DNA from 2 places in the Dietzia sp. SL131 genome. Region 1 is predicted to be linked to the other one. Evidence: predicted binding sites of a transcription regulator. Region 1 holds the regulator's gene; the other holds the start of a gene.
What was found. The regulator LexA, encoded in region 1, represses DNA repair genes until DNA is damaged. The targets are predictions, from matches to a motif close to CGAACANNTGTTCG.
Positions count from the first base shown of each region.

Region 2: the regulator LexA is predicted to act here: its motif matches at 2,018-2,031, upstream of OVA21_RS17625 (HNH endonuclease signature motif containing protein).

Region 1 covers NZ_JAPPRI010000003.1:1,453,506-1,457,610, reverse strand. Annotated here, with positions in the region: gene dapF (diaminopimelate epimerase) at 1-400, shown strand, start outside; gene hflX (GTPase HflX) at 453-1,901, shown strand; gene lexA (transcriptional repressor LexA) at 1,941-2,651, opposite strand; gene OVA21_RS07590 (hypothetical protein) at 2,841-3,275, shown strand; gene nrdR (transcriptional regulator NrdR) at 3,387-3,842, shown strand; gene hrpA (ATP-dependent RNA helicase HrpA) at 3,853-4,105, opposite strand, start outside.
Region 2 covers NZ_JAPPRI010000003.1:3,541,171-3,545,275, forward strand. Annotated here, with positions in the region: gene OVA21_RS17605 (fluoride efflux transporter FluC) at 1-289, shown strand, start outside; gene crcB (fluoride efflux transporter CrcB) at 276-662, shown strand; gene thpR (RNA 2',3'-cyclic phosphodiesterase) at 715-1,278, shown strand; gene OVA21_RS17620 (nucleosidase) at 1,340-1,966, shown strand; gene OVA21_RS17625 (HNH endonuclease signature motif containing protein) at 2,079-3,608, shown strand; gene OVA21_RS17630 (molybdenum cofactor biosynthesis protein MoaE) at 3,614-4,066, opposite strand; gene moaCB (bifunctional molybdenum cofactor biosynthesis protein MoaC/MoaB) at 4,063-4,105, opposite strand, start outside.

The DNA of each region.
Region 1 (4,105 bases):
GACCTTCGCGGGACTCGCCGTCGACATGGGCAATCCGCACCTCGCCTGTGTGGTCCCCGATCTGGACGCCGCGGGCCTCGCCGGGCTGCCGGTGCAGGAGGCCCCGGTGTATGACCGGGACTTCTTCCCCGACGGCGTCAACGTCGAGATCGCCACCCCGATGGTGGACGGTCGGGTCTCGATGCGGGTCCACGAGCGGGGATCAGGGGAGACCATGTCCTGCGGAACCGGAATCGTCGCGACCGCGGTCGCCGCGCTGGCCGACTCGGGGGAGGCGACGGGCGACGTCGTCGTGGTGGTCCCCGGCGGCGAGGTGGAGGTCTCACTCACCGAGGCCGGGTCCTCGCTCACTGGGCCGTCCACACTCGTCGCCCGCGGTCATTACCACCGTGGTCGGTAGCACACCGTCTCGCACGGGACACCGGGGGCCCGGTGTGAGAAGATGAACCCGAATGACTACTGATCACACGGCCGCTGACCGGCCGACACGCGACCTCGATCCGTCCATCGGTGATTTTCAGCTCGAGGAGAGATCCTCGATGCGCCGGGTGGCGGGGCTCTCCACCGAACTCCAGGACGTCAACGACGCCGAGTACCGCCAGCTCCGACTCGAACGGGTCGTGCTCGTCGGTGTCTGGACCGAAGGGTCCGCCGCGCAGGCGGACGCCGCGATGGCCGAGCTCGCCCAGCTCGCCGAGACCGCGGGATCGGAGGTGTGCGACGCGCTCATCCAGCGGCGTGACAAGCCCGATGCCGCCACCTACATCGGGTCGGGCAAGGTCAGCGTCCTCAAGGACGTGATCGCCGCGACCGGCGCGGACACCGTCATCTGCGACGGCGAACTCACCCCTGGACAGTTGCTCGCGCTGGAGAAGGCGGTCAACGTGAAGGTCATCGACCGTACCGCGCTGATCCTCGACATCTTCGCGCAGCACGCCACCAGCCGTGAGGGCAAGGCCCAGGTGACCCTCGCCCAGATGGAGTACATGCTCCCCCGTCTGCGTGGGTGGGGCGAGTCGCTGTCGCGCCAGGCGGGCGGTCGTGCCGGGAGCAACGGCGGCGTCGGTCTCCGTGGCCCGGGTGAGACCAAGATCGAGACCGATCGGCGTCGGATCCGCGAGCGGATGGCCCGTCTGCGCCGGGACATCAAGGGGATGAAGCAGGCCCGGGACACCAAACGGCACCGACGGCGTTCCACTCCGGTGCCGTCCATCGCCATCGCCGGCTACACGAACGCCGGGAAGTCGAGCCTGCTTAACAGGATCACCGGAGCCGGCGTCCTGGTTCAGAACGCCCTGTTCGCCACACTCGACCCGACGACGCGCAAGGCCGAGTTGCCTGACGGCAGAGCAGTCGTCTTCACGGACACCGTGGGATTCGTCCGACACCTGCCGACCCAGTTGGTCGAGGCGTTCAGGTCCACACTGGAAGAGGTCGTCGACTCCGAGTTGCTCCTCCACGTCGTGGATGGTTCGGATGCCTTCCCGCTCCGCCAGATCGAGGCGGTGCGCAAGGTGATCAACGAGGTGGTCGAGGAGCAGAACGCGGAGCGGCCTCGGGAACTCCTGGTGATCAACAAGATCGACGCCGCGGATCCCGTGGTCCTCACCGAGTTGCACCACGCGCTGCCCGACGCCGTGTTCGTCTCGGCGGTCACCGGGCAGGGTGTCGACGAACTCCTCGAGCGAATCACGCAGATCGTCGCCTCGGGGGACACCGAGGTGACCCTGTCCGTCCCGTACTCCCGCGGGGACGTGGTGTCGCGGGTCCACGCCGAGGGCGCGGTGGTCGAGGAGGAACACACCCAGGACGGAACCCGGCTGGTGGTCCGCCTGCCCGCGTCCGTGGCCGGCGAACTGGACGAGTTCGCCGCCCGCGGTCCACATGACGGCGCCGCCTGACCCCTTCGGGGACGGGCGGCGCGTCGTTCGAACCGGGACTCAGAGTTTCCGGAACACTGTCACGACCTTGCCGAGGATCGTCGCGTGCTCGCCCGGAATCGGGCTGAACGACGGATTGTGGGGCAGCAACCAGACTCCGCTCGAGTCGTTCCGGAAGGTCTTGACCGTCGCCTCCCCGTCGATCATGGCGGCGACGATCTCCCCGTTGTCCGCGACGTTCTGCCGCCTGACCACCACGTAGTCGCCGTCGCAGATGGCGGCGTCGATCATCGACTCGCCGACGACCTTGAGCATGAACAGATCGCCTGATCCGACGAGGTCCGACGGCAGGGGGAAGATCTCCTCGACGGCTTGCTCCGCGAGGATGGGCCCGCCCGCCGCGATCCGGCCGAGCACGGGGACGTAGACGGGTTCGACCGCGCCGCCCGGACGCTGGGGCTCCGGAGCAGGTGACCGACGGCCCCGTGACTTCTGCCCCGGGACACCGTGGACGTCGACCGCCCGCGGCTTGTGCGGATCCCGCGTCAGGAAGCCCTTCTTCTCCAGCGTGCGGAGTTGATGCGCCACCGACGACGTGGACTGCAAGCCGACCGCGTCCCCGATCTCGCGGATGCTCGGCGGATAGCCACGCTCCTTGACGGTGTCGTGGATGTGGAGCAGAACGCTCTTCTGTCGGTCCGTCAGTGACTCGAAATCGGGCTTCGGCATCTCGTGTGGTCCCTTCGGCGAATGGATGTTCGACGCTGTGATCTGTCTACACCCTAGTGCCACGGGCTGCGGCGCGCCACACACGTGTTCGAAGAAATTCCTCCGTGGATCGTGACTGTGTCGGAGTCGCGTGATACAACTCTAGGGGAGTTCGGATTCGAACAGATGTACTGAGAAACACATACAGGTGTGCGAATCACGATCGCACACCGTATCGAGTAGGGAGCCACCATGACCGTTGTCGAGCTTCAGTCCCACCCACGTCCGGCCGCGCGGTGGACCGAGGTCTGCCCCGACGACCATCGTGGACGGGTCGCGCACCTCGACCGGCCCGGTGACGTGTCGGCGCGGTCCACCCGTGCGCCGCGACGCCCCCTGGCCCGACCGGAGGGCAGCCGGCCCGCCGTCACGTCCTCGCGTGCGGAGAATCTCGTCCGGCCGCGGGTGACCGCCCGTCCGGCCGCCGTCACGTCGGTCGCCCCGGGTCGCCGTGTGCTCGTGCGCCCGGTCTCCACGGACCGCGTGCGGGCGTGCCATGTCGAGGCCCCGGCGTCCACCGGGGTCGTCGACGACGTGCCGGCCTGGGTGCTACTGGCGTGCGGGATCGCATTCGGCGTGATCATGCTTCTCGCAGTGGCCTTCCTCGGTGGACCCGCCTACGCGTGACCGGGCAGCGGGCCTCCTAGAATGGACCGTGGGCGGTTGTATACCGCCCCCGCGTTCCGTCAGGCACGATCCGGGACGCGTGAACTCCGGTCGACGAAGGGCCCCACGGGAATGTACTGCCCGACATGCCACCACGAGGACTCTCGGGTAATCGACTCACGATCCGTCGACGAGGGTCAGGCGATCCGGCGTCGACGGGAGTGCCCCCGGTGTGGACACCGGTTCACGACGCTGGAGACGCCCCTGCTGACGGTTCTCAAGCGGAACGGGGTGACCGAGGCGTTCAGTCGGGACAAGGTCGTCCGGGGTGTCCGCCGCGCGTGCCAGGGACGATCGGTTGACGAGGACGCTCTGCGTCGCCTCGCCCAGCAGGTCGAGGACGCTGTGCGATCCGGCGGTGCGTCCGAGGTTCCCGCCCACGAGATCGGGCTCGCCATCCTGGGCCCTCTGCAGGATCTGGACGAGGTCGCCTACCTGCGGTTCGCGTCCGTGTACAAGCAGTTCAGCTCGGCCGACGACTTCGAAGGCGAGATCATCGCCCTCCGGGAGCGCCGCGCGAGCCGCTGACCGCTCGGCGTCATCGGGATGACCGCGGGGCGAGCGCAGACGCGACCGCCTTGTCGATCCGCTCTGCCGATACCGGCCGTGCGGTACCCAGTGACTGCGCGAACAGCCCCACCCGGTACTCGGCGAGCATCCACCGCAGGTCGCGGCACGCCCGTGCGCCACCCGGCCGCCGTCGCAGCGCGGCGCACGCCTCCTCGACGATCGACTCGGAGCGGTTCAGCTTCGCCGTGAGTTTGCCGTGCCGGGCGGGTGACTTCTCCGCG
Region 2 (4,105 bases), 2.1 Mb from region 1:
CGTGGGCGCGTTCGCACTGGGGGTCGTCCTCACCGTGCTGCCCGAGGGCGGGGCGTGGCGACGAGAGGGACGACGACAACGACGACGACATCACGCCCGGTTACTGCTCGGCCCCGGTTTCTGCGGGGGGTTCACCACCTACTCGCTCATCGCCCTGCAGGTCTCGACCCTGGCGCGGGCGGGTGATGGGGTCGGCGCGATGGTCTATCCCGCGGCGACGCTCGTGCTGGGCGGTGTGGCCACCGTGCTCGGGATGGCGCTGGGATCGCTGGGTCATGACGGTGGGTGACGCCGTGATGGCGGTGTGGGTCGCGCTCGGCGGGGGCGTGGGCGCGGCCCTGCGCTACGGCGTGGGCCTGGCGGTCGCCGCGCGGTGGCATGGCCGGTTTCCGCTGGGCACGTTCCTCGTCAACGTGTCGGGTTCGTTCGCACTGGGCCTGGTCATGGGGCTGCTGGCCGGACCCACGGGAAGCGGCGGGACGGTGGCCGTGCTGCTGGGCACGGGGGCGCTCGGCGGCTACACGACGTTCTCCACGGCCAGTTATGACACCGTTCGCCTGGCCCGCGACGGCCGGTTCCTCACCGCGGCGGCGTACGGGGTGGGGACGATGACAGCCACGGTGGCCGCCGCCGCTCTGGGGTGGTGGCTCGCGGGCTCGTGATGGATCACGACTCGGGCTTGCGGACCACCGGCGCATGGTCCACGGTGGGGTGATGGGGCATCGGATGTTCGTCGCGGTCGTGCCGCCCGACGAGGTTCGCGAGGAACTGGAGCGGTTCCTCGAGCCGCGGCCGGGTCTGACGTGGACGAACCCCGCCCAGTGGCACCTCACCCTGACGTTCTGTCCCGACGTCGACGACTGGCGCCTCGACGAGCTGACCGAGCGGGTGGAGGCGGTCGCCCGGAAGCACGAGCCGTTCACTCTCCGGCTGGCCGGCGCGGGGGCGTTCCCCTCGGTCGAGCGGGCCAAGGTGTTGTGGGCGGGGGTCGATCAGCCCGAGGATCGGCCGCTCCACGCGCTCGCGGCGGGCGTCCGCTCGGCCGCCAACGCGGCGGGCTGCGCCCCGGACGGCGCCCGGTTCCGTCCGCACCTCACGCTCGCCCGGCTCGGCGGTCGCGACGATGCGACCGCCTGGCTGCGGGTGCTCGACACCTTCACGAGCAGCCGGTGGGAGGTTTCCGAGGTCGCGCTCGTCGACTCGTTCCTCGGCGAGGGGCCGCGGGGCCGGGCTCGCCACGAGGTCGTGGCCCGGTTGCCGCTGGGCGCGGGCGAGTGACGCTGGTGGGACCCGCCCGGGGGCTGAACGGACAGGCCCGGCGACGGCTACCGTATGGCGCGTGGAACTCATCGGGACCGTCGATCCGGCTCACCCTCTCGTCGTCGTCGCGCTGGAGCAGGAGGCGCGGCACTTCGTCACCGACTTCCCGGTGCTCGTCACCGGCGTCGGCAAGGTGCGCGCGGCCGTGGCCGTCGCGCACGCGCTCGGTGGCGGGGCCCGGCCGCGTGAGCTGGTCAACGTGGGCACCGCGGGCGGGTTGCACCCGGGGATGGAGGGCACGCACGAGATCGCGACCGTGTTCCAGCACGACTTCGACGACCCCGCCCTGCACGCCGTCACCGGCCGGCACGACGGCCCGCCGCTGGCGCTGTCCGCCCTGCGTGCGGTGACCCCCGAGCACGCCGCCGCGCCGTCGGGGCCCGGGGGATCGGCTGCGCCCGTGCTCGCGACCGGCGACAGTTTCGTCGCGGGCGGCCCGGTGCGGAACCGCCTGGCCGGGATCGCCGACCTGGTGGACATGGAGGGGTATGCGGTGGCCGCGGCGGGCGCGATGGTGGGCGTACCCACGCGGCTGGTCAAGCACGTCTCGGATGCCGCCGACGAGTCCGCGGGCACCACGTGGGTCGAGGGTGTCGACGCCTGCGCGCGGATCCTGGCGCAGTGGGTGGGTACCAGGTTGGGATGAGTGATCGAAGATGATCGAACCCTTGTACTAATGCGCCGGCGCGGGTACTATCGAATGTAGGTTCGATGTCGATGTCGATGTCGATGTCGATGTCGGTGGCGGAGGGGGTGGAATGGTGACGACGACGAGTGCGCTGTTCGCCGTACCCGAGCCCCTCGGCATGGTCGATATGGAGGCCGTCAGCGAGGCGGCCCGTGCCGCGACGCTGGCGCAGAACCGCGCCGGGGCCACGCGGCTCGAGGCGGCGCATGTCCTGGTCGACCAGTTCGCCCGGGCCGAGCAGGTACAGGCGGAGGAGGCCGGCGCCGGTTCGCGTCGGCCCGCGTACGCCCGGCTGGATCCGGAGGCCCGGGCCCGCGATCACCTCGTGGCGGCGTGTCAGCTCACGTGCTGGCACGCCGCGCGGTTGGTGACGGCCGGGACGCAGATCCACCGGCGGCTGCCCCGTCTGCGATCCACGGTCGACCGCGGGCTGCTGCCCGAGCAGTTGGCGGTCGATATCGCGTGTCGCCTGGCGGAGGTGTCCGACGCGATCGTGTCGGCCGTGGAGGACGAGGTGGTCGCGCGCTTCACGGACGATCTCGACGGTGGCGACCGGCCGACCCGCAACGCGGTGGACTCGGCGATCGATGACGCCGTGGAGCGACACGACCCGGCTGCCGCGCAGGACGCCGCCGCAGCGGCGGCCGCCACCCGCTCGGTCCGTTTCCGCGGCGACCGGAACGGCATGGCCACGATGTGGGCCAAGCTCACCGCCGCCGATGCCGAACTCCTCCGGCGTCGCATCGAGACCGATGCGTCGGCCGCCTCGGCGGACGGACTGGACGGTTCCCTGGATCAGCTCCGCGCCGACGCCCTCGCCGCGCTCGCCGTCTATCCGCCTGCTGGTGACCCGTCCGCGACCAGCCCTTGCGCGACCGACCCTGCCGCTGCCCCTGCGTCCGAGCACGACGGCATCGAGCTCGGCGACGTCAGGCTCGGGGCGGACCTCCCCCGGCCCACGCTGGGCAACGCCGCGCGGGCCGGTCAGCCGATCCGCATCAGCGTGATCGCCTCCGCGGCCCGGGGTCTGCCCAACCGTGTCGAGTTCGTCCACGGCACCTACAGCAGCGTCGAGTGGCTCTGCACGGAACTGCTCGAGGGCGACGACGCGAGCGTGCGGTTCGAGCTCATCGACCCCGCCCCCGGCGTGCTCGACTCCCCCGAGCACGCCCTGCGCTACGTGATCACCCCGGCGATGGCCGAGCGAATCCGCATGCGCGACGGGACCTGCCGCCACCCCGGGTGCTCGGTTCCCGCCGAGGCCTGCGACGTGGACCATGTGATCGCGTTCAACACGAACGACCCTGAGCTCGGCGGGCCGACCACCGAGTGGAACCTCGTCTGCCTGTGCCGCAAACACCACCGCGAGAAGACGTTCGGGACCAACGCCTACCGGTCCGGGCCGTTGGGTGAACTCGTCATCATCACCGACACCGGACACGAACACCGCACCAGACCCAAGGGACCCTTGGCCCGTGCCCGTGACGCCATCTGGGAACGCGAGTGGAACGCCTTCGCCGACCGCATCGTCGCCGACGACGGCACACTCATCAATCCGCCGGGTCAGGACAGGTACCGACCCCGCAGACGGCCGGCCTGACCGCCTCAGCAGTCGCCGACGCCCACCCATTCGGAGACGCCGTCGGTGAAGCGCTGCCGCTTCCAGATGGGCACCCCGTGCTTGAGCCGCTCGATGAGCTCCGAACACGCCGCGAACGCCTCGGCCCGATGCGGAGCCACAGCGACCACCACCACCGCGACCTCGCCCACCGGCAGCACGCCCACGCGGTGGACGGCGGACACGCGGACCGTGCGCCCGGAATCGGCCGCCGAGGTGTGCTCGGCCGCGACCTCGTCGCAGAGCCGGGCGAGCGTGTCCCGGGCCGTGGGGTGAGCCGAATACTCGATGTCGTGGACCCGGCGGCCCCCGTCGTGGTCGCGCACGACGCCGGAGAACGTCACCATCGCCCCGTCGGCGCTGGTCCACACGGCCTTCTCGACCTCGCGCGGGTCGATCTCCCGGTCGGTGATGTCCACCAGCGGACTGGAGACGCTCATCGGTGTCCTCCTCCGTGGGCGTGGACGTCGAGCAGGTGC